2 regions of the Sphingomonas sp. DC4900 genome follow, and region 1 is predicted to be linked to the other one. Evidence: predicted binding sites of a transcription regulator. Region 1 holds the regulator's gene; the other holds the start of a gene.
What was found. The regulator LexA, encoded in region 1, represses DNA repair genes until DNA is damaged. The targets are predictions, from matches to a motif close to GTTCCNCNCTTGTTCT.
Positions count from the first base shown of each region.

Region 2: a site for LexA is predicted at 3,036-3,051, ahead of uvrA (excinuclease ABC subunit UvrA). Genes of this name have one in related genera too.

Region 1 is NZ_JAFCUK010000004.1:179,421-185,184, forward strand. Features, by position in the region: gene gltX (glutamate--tRNA ligase) at 1-430, opposite strand, end outside; gene ACP690_RS07355 (ComEC/Rec2 family competence protein) at 511-2,631, shown strand; gene lexA (transcriptional repressor LexA) at 2,902-3,594, opposite strand; gene ACP690_RS07365 (molybdopterin molybdotransferase MoeA) at 3,653-4,834, opposite strand; gene moaC (cyclic pyranopterin monophosphate synthase MoaC) at 4,839-5,306, opposite strand; gene trpC (indole-3-glycerol phosphate synthase TrpC) at 5,303-5,764, opposite strand, start outside.
Region 2 is NZ_JAFCUK010000009.1:135,457-141,220, reverse strand. Features, by position in the region: gene ACP690_RS11945 (TonB-dependent receptor domain-containing protein) at 1-2,185, opposite strand, end outside; gene ACP690_RS11940 (hypothetical protein) at 2,551-2,928, opposite strand; gene uvrA (excinuclease ABC subunit UvrA) at 3,059-5,764, shown strand, end outside.

The sequences.
Region 1 (5,764 bases):
TCGCGGGATCGGCGTCGCGCCAAGGCGAGCGGATGCGCAGCGGCTGCTTCGCCGCCTGCGCCGCTTCGCGCTGCGCGGCGATCTCGTCCTGCGTCATGTAGCAGCGATAGGCATGGCCGTTCGCCACCATCTGATGCGCCACTTCGGCATGGCGATCGGCGCGCGCGAACTGAAAGACGGCGTCGCCGTCCCAATCGATGCCCAGCCATTGCAGGCCGGCGAGGATCGCGTCGATCGCCGGCTGCGTCGAGCGGGCACGATCGGTATCCTCGATCCGCAGCAGGAACGTGCCGCCATGGTGACGCGCGTACAGCCAATTGAACAGCGCGGTGCGCGCGCCGCCGAGGTGCAGATAGCCGGTGGGCGAGGGGGCGAATCGCGTGACTATTCCCGCGCCGTCGCCCGAACGATTTTCAACTGTTGCGCCCAACCGCGCTTGCTCCCAAAGTTTGAAACCTGATGGCCAGTTCAGCCGCCGCGGCCTCTAGCACGCGCTCCGTGCGCCTTCAAATGCCCCAGGGGTGGCATCGGTTGCGCGATCGTGTGGAAGCGTGGCTGCACGCGGAACGCGATCGGATTGCTTTATGGGTGCCGGTGGCGTTCGGGACGGGCGCTGGCGGCTGGTTCCTGATGCCCGACCCCAACCAGTGGATCGCGGCGATGCTGGCGGCACTCGCCATCGCCTGCGTTGCGGCGGCGATCGGGCGGGGCGGGCGGGCGGCGCATAGCGTCGCTGTCGGCGCGGTTCTGATGGCGGCAGGCGTGGCGACCGCATGGTGGCGCGCCGAGCAGGTCGCGGCCCCGGTGCTGGCGCGGCCGGTCGTCGCCGTGGTGACGGGGCGGGTGGTCGGGATGGAGGCGCTCGTCGCGCGCGATCTGGTGCGGCTGACGATCGAGAGCGATCCGGGGATCGGACTGCCACCGCGGGTGCGGATCAACCTGGCGACCGATGATGTGCCGAGGGGGCTGGGTGAGGCGGCGCGAATCCGGCTGCGGGCGCGGTTGATGCCTCCGGCCGCGGCGTCAGTGCCGGGAGCGTATGATTTTGCGCGGGCGGCGTGGTTTGCCGGGATTGGCGCGACCGGTCGGGGGTTCGCGCCGGTGGAGCTGGTGTCGCCCGGCGCGGCGGAGGGCAGCCTGCGGCGACGCCTGACCGCGCATATCACCGATCGGCTGGGGGGGAGCCGGGGCGGCATTGCGGCGGCGCTGGCGACCGGGGACGAGGGTGCGATCAGCGAGCGCGATGCGGAGGCGATGCGGCGGGCGGGCCTCGCGCATCTGCTGTCGGTCAGCGGGCTGCACATCACCGCGGCGGTGGCGGCGACGATGTTCGTCACGTTGCGGCTGCTCGCGCTGTGGCCATGGCTCGCCATCCGCGTCCGGTTGCCGTTGGTCGCGGCGGGGATGGGGGCGTTGGCCGCCATCGGCTATACGTTGCTCACCGGATCCCAGGTGCCCACGATCCGATCGTGCGTCGCCGCGCTGCTCGTGCTGGCGGCGCTGGCGATGGGGCGGGAGGCGATGACGCTGCGGCTGGTTGCGGCCGGCGCGATGGTCGTGCTCGCGGTGCGGCCGGAAGCGCTGGTGGGGCCAAGCTTCCAGCTGTCGTTCGCCGCGATCGTGGCGATCGTTGCGCTGCACGAGCATCCGCGGGTGCGCGGGTGGTTCGAGCCGCGTGAGGAAGCGCGCGCACGCCGTCTGCTACGCGGGCTTGGGTCGCTGCTGCTGACGGGCGTGGTGGTGGAGGCGGCGCTGATGCCGATCGCAATCTATCACTTCCACAAGGCGGGCCTGTATGGGGCTGCGGCCAATATCGTCGCCATCCCGCTGACGACGTTCGTCGTCATGCCGCTGGAGGCGGGGGCGTTGGTGCTGGACACGGTCGGGCTGGGCGGGCCCGTGTGGTGGTTGACCGATGGGGCGCTGCGCGGGCTGCTGTGGCTGGCGCATGTCGTGGCGGATGCGCCGGGCGCGTCTCTGGTGGTGTCGTCGATGCCGCTGGGGGCGTTTCTGTCGATGGTCGCCGGTGGGCTGTGGCTGGCGCTGTGGAGTACGCGGATGCGCTGGATCGGCGTGCTGCCGGTCGTCGCCGGTGCCGCCTGGGCGGCGTCGACCCCGCCACCCGATCTGCTGGTGACGGGGGACGGGCGGCATATGGCGATCCGGCTGGGTGGCCGGCTGGCGCTGCTGCGCGACCGCGCCGGGGACTATACGCGGGCGATGCTCGCCGAAAATGGCGGGACCGATGGCGAGCCGTGGCTGCTCGACGATCTGCCGGAGGCCCGGTGCAGCCGCGATGCGTGCGTGGCGGTCCTGCGGGACGGGGGAGGGCAGTCGTTCCGCGTCCTGGCAACCCGCAGCGGCTACCAACTGGCATGGCGGGATGTGGTCGCGGCCTGCGGGAGGGCGGACGTCGTGGTGAGCGACCGGCGGCTGCCGCGGGCGTGCCGGCCGCGCTGGCTGCGGCTAGACGCGCCCGTGCTGCGGCGTACCGGCGGGGTCATGCTGACCCTGGCGAGCGGGCGTGTGCGGACCGTGACGCAGCCAGGGGATCGGCATCCATGGTTGGTGGGAGCCAAGGTCGCCCCGCCTCGGCCGGACGATATCCCGACGGCCATGCCTCCGCGATGACCTCAGCTCGAGCGCTGGTCTCGGTCTGAGCCTTTGCGACGGGGCGCTGCTTCCCGTAGCGGCACGAGTTCGGGTCAATCCGTCATTGCTTCGCTGCGCTCGCAATGATGCCCGTGTCTAAACATCCGATATTTAAGGACTTTCAAGCACGCAATCAGCGGGAAGCCGGAATGCCCTGCCCTCGACGGGAGGCAGAAGGCGCCGTTTGGAAAGTCACAAAAGTCTCACGAACGATCGTGTTTTGCGGTGCGCCACCACGCCGGAATCCCGTCAGTCGTAGCGGCGCAGGATACCCGACAATTTGCCCTGCACGCGGACGTGCGAGGGAACGTAGCGCTGCGGCTCATAGGCGCGGTTGGCGGGATCGAGGCGGATCATCGCGCCTTCGCGACGGAAATATTTGAGTGTCGCCTCGCTATCCTCGATCAACGCAACGACGATCTCGCCATCGCGGGCGATGTCGGTACGGCGGATCAGCGCATAGTCGCCATCTAGAATACCAGCCTCGACCATCGAGTCGCCGGAAACCTCCAGCGCATAATGTTCGCCGGTGCCGAGCAACGCCGCGGGGACGGCGAGCATCGAACTGCCTTCGAACGCCTCGATCGGCACGCCGGCGGCGATCCGGCCGTGCAGCGGGATTTCGACGACGTCGTTCGCCGGCGAGGGGGCGGGACGCACATTGCCCGCGGCCGGCGCGCTCGGCGGCGCAGCGGGAGCGGGCGTTTCAGGCGCCTTGCGTTCGGAGCGTTCCGGCATGCGCAGCACTTCCAGCGCGCGCGCACGGTTGGGAAGGCGGCGGATGAAGTTGCGTTCCTCCAGCGCGCTGATCAGGCGGTGGACGCCGGACTTGGACTTGAGGTCGAGCGCGTCCTTCATCTCCTCGAACGACGGTGAGATGCCCGTCTCCTCGAGCCGGTCGTTGATGAAGCATACAAGCTCGTGCTGCTTGCGCGTGAGCATAAGCGGTCCTTCCCCGTCAGAACAGACGCGGAACTTCTAGGGAACAATTCGTGGGGCGTCAAGCGATGACGAGGATTTCCGCCGAGTCGCCCACGCGCGCGACGGGGGCACCGACCGGCCGCACGATCAGGCAATGCGAGCGCGCCAGCGTCAGCAGCATCGAACTGTCCTGAATGGTCGAGGCATAGGCGCGGCCGTCGCGCAGCTCTGCGCGCAGATAATCGGTGCGCGGGCCGTTGGCGGGCAGGTCTTCCCCCAGGATCGCCATCGTGCTGCGCGGCAGCGGGTTCGCAGCGCCGGACAGGTGCGCGATCAACGGTTTGACGAAGAGCAGGGCGGTGACGAAGGCCGATACCGGGTTGCCCGGCAGGCCCAGCACCTGCATCGCGCCGCGCCGTCCCGCCATCATCGGCTTGCCCGGCCGCAGCGCGATCCGCCAGAAATCGATGACGCCGCCCGCCGCCTCCAGCGCCGGGCGCACGAGGTCGTGGTCGCCCACGGACGCGCCGCCGGTGGTGACGAGCAGGTCGGCGTCGACGCGCGCGAACGCATCGCGCAGGCGATCGAGATCATCGGGCAGGATGCCGAGGTCGATCAGCTCGATCGGCAGGTCGGCGAGCATCGCCGTCAGCATCGCGCGGTTCGATTCGGGCAGCGCGCTCGCGTCGCCGCGGGTGCCCGGATCGACCAGTTCGTCGCCCGTCGCGCAGATGGCGACGCGCACCCGGCGGTGGACCGCGATCGTGCCGATGCCGCCGGTCGCGGCGACGGCGATGCGGGCTGGCGTCAGCCGCTCGCCGCGGGCGATCAGGCGATTGCCGGCGTGAAAGTCGAGGCCGCGGCGGCGGGTGTTGCGGCCGAGCGTTGCCGGGCCTTCGCCAGTCAGGTGGATCGCGGTGCCGGAGGCCGCGATCTCTTCCTGCACCATCACCGTGTCGGCGCCTTCGGGCATGGCCGCGCCGGTGAAGATGCGCGCGGTTTCGCCGGGCCCGACGGTGCCGGCAAAGGGGCGGCCGGCGGCGCTTTCGCCGATCAGCGTCCACGGTCCGGGCAGGTCGGTGAAGCGGATCGCATAGCCGTCCATCGCCGACAGGTCGGCGGCGGGCTGGGTGCGGCGGGCGGCGATGTCGTCCGCCGCCCAGCGGCCGGCGGCGGCGGTCAGCGGCACGGTTTCGGTCCCGACCGGCGGGGCGTGCGCGAACAGCCGCGCCTGGGCTTCGTCGATCGGGAGCAGCGCCATGGCGTCAGGCGCGCCAATCGCCAGAGGCGCCGCCGGCCTTTTCGAGCAGGCGGATGTCCGAGATGGTCATGGCGCGGTCCATCGCCTTCGCCATGTCGTAGATGGTGAGCAAGGCGACCGACACGGCGGTCAGCGCCTCCATCTCGACGCCGGTCTTGCCGTCGGTGGCGGTCAGCGCGGTTGCGGTGATGCCGGCATCGTCCAGCGTCAGGTCGAGCGTGACGCGGGTGAGGGGCAAGGGGTGGCAGAGCGGGATAAGGTCCGCGGTCTTTTTCGCCGCCATGATCCCGGCGACGCGGGCAACGGCGAGCACGTCGCCCTTCTTCGCGGCGCCGTCGCGGATTGCCGCCAGGGCGTCGGGTGCGATGGCGATGCGGCCGGTGGCGACCGCGCGACGCTGCGTCACCGCCTTGTCGCCGACATCGACCATATGCGCGGCACCGTCGGCGTCGATATGGGTGAGGCGGCTCACCCGACCAAGGCCCGCGTCGCGGCCTCGACGTCGTCGGCGCGCATCAGCGCCTCGCCGATCAGGAAGCAGCGCACGCCATGCGCCGCCATCGCATCGAGATCGGCGCGGGTTTCGAGGCCGCTTTCCGCAACGAAGGTGCAGCCCTTTGGCGCCTTGCCGACCAGCTCGTAGGTGCGGGCGAAGTCGACGGAGAAGTCGTGCAGATTGCGGTTGTTGACGCCGATCAGCCGCGATTTGAGGCGGAGCGCGCGGTCCAGTTCGGATTCGTCATGCACCTCGACCAGCACGTCCATGCCGCAATCGAGCGCCGACGCCTCGATTTCCGCCATCTGATTGTCGTCCAGCGCGGCAACGATGATGAGGATGGCATCGGCGCCGATCGAGCGGCTTTCGGTCGCCTGCCAGGGATCGACCATGAAATCCTTGCGGATCACGGGCAGGTCGCAGGCGGCGCGCGC
Region 2 (5,764 bases), on a different contig from region 1:
AGGGGTTGCCGTTCGCCGAGCACGACGCCGCCGTGCCGGTGCCGCCGTGCTGCAGGATGAAGTTACACGGCGGGGTCGTCGACACGAAGCCCGCATACTGGCTGCGCGGACCCGATTCGGCGAAGGTCGGCGCGCGGAAGCCCTCGGCATAGGTGCCGCGGATCGCCAGTTCCTTGATCGGCGTGAACTTGACGCCGACCTTCGGCGAGAAGTGGCTGAAGCCTTCCGAATAATGGTCGTAGCGGCCCGACACGTTCAGCTCGACCTGGTCGAGGATCGGCGCATCGGCTTCAAAATAGGCGGCCGACACGGTGTGCGACCCGAACGCCGAGGCGGTCGACAGGCCGTAGGTGTCCAGCGCGGCATTCTGGTTGTTGTTCTCCAGCGTCTCGCGACGCACCTGCCCGCCGATGGCGAGCTGGAGCGGACCGCCCGGCAGGTCGGCGAGGCGTGCGGACAGCGACGCATCCAGCGCCGCCTGGGTCGAGAACGACGGCGTCACCTTGTTGGGCGAGATCGCGTTGCGCACCGCCGCGCTGTTCTGCGACGGGTTGACGAAATTGTACGACCCCGTGTTGATCGCCTGGGCGAGGCCCGCGATGTTGATCAGGCCGCGTTGCGTCAGCTGAATCTCGTCGCGTGCGTACACGCCCTCGACACGCCAGTTGTAACGGCCGTCGCCGAAATTGCCGTTCAAGCCTGCGGTGGCGCGGTACACCTCGTTCTTGCGATCGCTGCCGCCGGGGATGTCGCCGAACAGATAATAGATGCGCGCCGCGCCGTTGGTCGGGTCGTTGGCGAACGCTGCCGCATAGGGGTTGTTCGGATTGAGCTGGCGGTTCGCCGCGGTCGCGCAATTGGTGCCCGCCGCGCAGATGTACACCGGCAGGACGATGCCGGGGTTGTTCGACGCGACCGACGGTGCGCCGCCGAACGGCTGCGTGTTGCGGATCGCCGAGGGCGTGCCGTTAATGCTGACATCACTGCGGCTGTAGCTGCCAGTGATATAGCCTTCGACGTTGTCGGCGATGCGAACGCTGACGCGGCCCTGCAGCGAGTAGCGCTCCTGCAGCGGCTGAATCTGGCGATACAGGTCGACCAGGTCGTACTTGCAGCCGGTGCCCTGCGCCGAACCGGTGGTGACGGCGAACGTGTCGCGCGCGCAATTGGCCAAGCCCAACGCGTCGTAGCGCGTGGTCAGCGGGGCGCCGACCTGGCCGGCGAGCGGGTTGTTGAGGTCGGTCTGGCGGACGCGCGTGACATAGGCGGTCGGCACGTTGACGGTCAGCGACTGGTCGGACGCGTTATTGTCCAGTCCGCCGATCGAGGTCAGGTCCTGCGTGTTGTACGGGAAGCCGCGGCTGTGGTTCGAAACACGGCCGTCGCGCTGATATTCGCCGTTCAGGTAGACGTTGAAACCCTGGCGGTCATAATCGCCATAGCCCAGCGTCAGCTGCGCGCGCTGGTGGCTCGCATCGCCGCGTTCGGCGACGCCGCCCTCGACCAGGCCGTCGATGCCGGTGAAGTGCTTCTTGAGGATCACGTTGACCACGCCGCCTATCGCGTCCGCGCCATAGGTCGACGATGCGCCGTCCTTCAGCACTTCGATCCGGTCGACCAGGCTGAACGGGATCGAGTTCAGATCGACATAGGCGTTATGGCCATCGTCGTTCAGCGGGAAATTCGCCGAGCGCAGCCCGTCGATCAGCACCAGCGTCGACGACACGCCGAGGCCGCGCAGCGACACGGCCGAACCGCCGGCCGAGAAGCCCGACTGGAAGCCGGTGCCGATCGAACCCGCGCTGTCCGCCGAGATCGAACGGATCGCGTCCGACGCGGTGGTGATGCCCGCCTTGGCCAGCGTGTCGCTGGTCAGCACGGTGACCGGCGATGGCGTTTCGGTGTCGGTGCGACGGAACAGCGACCCGGTGACGACGATGTCGCTCGCCTTGTCCTGATCGCTCGCGCCCTGCGTCGTGGTCGGATCGGTCTGCTGATCCTTGATCTCGAGCTGCGCAGGCGTCTGCGTCGCGGTCTGCGCGAAGGCCGGCGCGGCCCCCAGCACCAGCGCCAGCGGCGTCGCCGCGGCGAGCAGAGCCGCCTTGCGCGTCACATCGAATCGAGCGGTTTTCGTCACGTATATCCCCTTTGCAACAGCGCCGTTTTCGGTCGCCCCATGCGTCATCGATTTGGAATGTCAGTCTTCTGGACTGCGTGACGCTTGTGTGACTGTCTTGCTCGCGTAAAGCACGTACTACTGACCTATTTCCGCTTTCAGCAACGTTGCGTTGCAAAACAGCCACAGCGAGTGGCGCTATATTGCGCGGAAGGCCCGGTCACCGACCCCAAGTTGCCGCGACCGGCGGAATGCGGAAATGCCACCTTTGCGTCTCCGCCGCGCGGAGCGATGGCGCACACGGGCGCGCGGACTGATCGCTATCGCTCGCGGAGCTACATGGACAGTATCGCGAGTGCAGCCTGGATGTCCCGGCGCCATACAACCGGTCCCTATGTCGGACGGATAGCGAGCGCCCCGCAAACCCCGCCGCGTCAGTCTTTCCGACCAAATAACCGCCCCAGCATCGCTTCCGCCGCCTTGCCCACCGCCTCGGCAATCGCCTGCGGGTCGGGCTGCGTCTGCGTGCCCTGCGGCGGCACCGGCGGGACGGGAGGAACCGGGGGCACGGGCGGCACCGGCGCCTCGGGCGGGCGCGGCGCGTCCGGCTTGGCGGCCCGCTCGGCGCGTCCCTTGGCCAGCGCCGCGGTCGCCGCGGCCGCCGCCATCGTCAGCCCCGCCGCCAGCATCTTGCGCCCCTGCGGGCTGTTCGCCTTCTCCAGCAGCGCCCCGCCCACCTCGCGCACCTCCTTGGGCAGCTTCACGCCCAGCACTTCCTTCGGAAGCTTCGCCTTCTTGTGCTTCTTGCCCATCGCGCAATCTCCTCGTGTGGCACAGACGTAAGACACCGCCGCCTTGCTTTCAATGCGGCTCGAAATCGCGCGCAAGCGTTCCTACCTGCCAGACTAGCATCAGAAACAGAACAGAAGTAGAACCCGCTTCATGCTGACCAAAATTTCCGTCCGCGGCGCGCGCGAGCACAATCTCAAGGACGTCGACGTCGACATCCCCCGCGACACGCTGACGGTCATCACCGGCCTGTCGGGGTCTGGCAAATCGAGCCTCGCCTTCGACACCATCTATGCCGAGGGGCAGCGCCGCTACGTCGAATCGCTGTCGGCCTATGCGCGCCAGTTCCTCGAGCTGATGCAGAAGCCCGACGTCGACCATATCGAGGGCCTGTCGCCCGCCATCTCGATCGAGCAGAAGACGACGTCGCGCAACCCGCGCTCGACCGTCGCGACCGTCACCGAAATCTACGATTACATGCGCCTGCTCTGGGCGCGCGTCGGCATCCCCTATTCGCCCGCCACCGGCGAGCCGATCGCCGCGCAGACGGTCAGCCAGATGGTCGATCGCGTCATGGCGCTGCCCGAGGGCACGCGCCTGTACCTGCTCGCCCCCGTCGTGCGCGGGCGGAAGGGCGAATATCGCAAGGAACTCGCCGAATGGCAGAAGGCGGGCTTCACCCGCGTGCGCATCGACGGCCAGATCCATGAGATCGACGAAGCCCCCGCGCTCGACAAGAAGTACAAGCACGACATCGAGATCGTCGTCGACCGCCTCGTCGTCCGCGCCGACGCCGCCACGCGCCTCGCCGAAAGCTTCGAAACCGCGCTGAAGCTCGCCGACGGCCTCGCCTATATCGACCCGGCCGATCCCGTCGAACCGCACACCCCCAAGTCCGAAGTCCTCGGCGACAACGCGCCCGCCGGCCGCATCGTGTTCAGCGAAAAGTTCGCCTGCCCGATCAGCGGCTTCACCATCGCCGAAATCGAGCCGCGCCTGTTCAGCTTCAACGCGCCCCAAGGCGCCTGCCCCGCGTGCGACGGCCTGGGCGAGAAACTGCTGTTCGACGAAGACCTCGTCGTCCCCAACCACGACCTCAGCATCAAGAAGGGCGCCGTCGTCCCTTGGGCGAAGTCCAACCCGCCCAGCCCCTATTACATGCAGGTCCTCGGCTCGCTCGCGCGCGAATATAAATTTGACCTCGATACGCCGTGGAAGGACCTGCACCCCGAAACGCAGGACGTCATCCTGTTCGGCACCAAGGGCAAGGCGGTCACGCTCACCTTCGTCGACGGCAAGAAGAGCTACGACGTCAAGAAACCGTTCGAGGGCGTGATCGGCAACCTCAACCGCCGCCTGCTCCAGACCGAGAGCGCGTGGATGCGCGAGGAGCTGGGCAAATACCAGTTGTCGCGCCCGTGCGAGGTCTGCCACGGCGCGCGCCTCAAGCCCGAGGCGCTCGCGGTCAAGATCGCCAAGACCGACATCGCCCACGCCACGCACCTCAGCGTGGTCGACGCGCTCGCCTTCTTCACCGATCTGCCCAACCACCTCGGCGACCAGCAGCGCGCGATCGCCGAACGCATCCTGAAGGAGATCGTCGAGCGCCTCGGCTTCCTCAACAACGTCGGCCTCGATTATCTCAACCTCGATCGCACCTCGGGCACGCTGTCGGGCGGCGAGAGCCAGCGCATCCGCCTGGCGTCGCAGATCGGCAGCGGCCTGTCGGGCGTGCTGTACGTCCTCGACGAACCCAGCATCGGCCTGCACCAGCGCGACAACGACATGCTGCTCGCGACGCTCCGCCGCCTGCGCGACCTCGGCAACACCGTGCTGGTGGTCGAGCATGACGAGGATGCAATCCGCACCGCCGATTACGTCATCGACATGGGGCCGGGCGCCGGCGTCCACGGCGGCCAGATCGTAGCGCAGGGCACGCTCAAGCAATTGCTCAAGAGCAAGACCAGCATCACCGCCGATTACCTGAACGGCACGCGCGAAGTCCCCGTCCCCGCGCAGCGCCGCAAGGGCAACGGCAAGAAGCTGACCGTCCACAACGCGCGCGCCAACAACCTCACCGGCGTGACGGCATCGATCCCGCTCGGCACCTTCACCTGCATCACCGGCGTGTCGGGATCGGGCAAGTCGAGCTTCACGATCGACACGCTCTACGCCGCCGCCGCACGCACGCTCAACGGCGCGCGCATCCTGGCGGGCAAGCACGACAAGGTCACCGGACTCCAGCACCTCGACAAGGTCATCGACATCGACCAGTCGCCGATCGGCCGCACGCCGCGGTCGAACCCGGCGACCTACACCGGCAGCTTCACCCAGATCCGCGACTGGTTCGCCGGCCTGCCGGAGGCGCAGGCGCGCGGCTACAAGCCCGGCCGCTTCAGCTTCAACGTCAAGGGCGGCCGCTGCGAGGCGTGCCAGGGCGACGGCGTGCTCAAGATCGAGATGCACTTCCTCCCCGACGTCTACGTCACCTGCGACGTCTGCCACGGCGCCCGCTACAATCGCGAAACGCTGGAGGTGAAGTTCAAGGGCAAGAGCATCGCCGACGTGCTCGACATGACCGTCGAGGATGCCGCGGAGTTCTTCAAGGCCGTGCCCCCGATCCGCGACAAGATGGAGATGCTGGTCGAGGTGGGCCTGGGCTACGTCAAGGTCGGCCAGCAGGCGACCACCCTGTCGGGCGGCGAAGCGCAACGCGTCAAACTCGCCAAGGAACTCTCACGCCGCGCCACCGGCAACACGCTCTACATCCTCGACGAACCGACGACGGGCCTGCACTTCGAAGACGTGCGCAAACTGCTCGAAGTCCTCCACGCGCTGGTCGAGCAGGGCAACACCGTC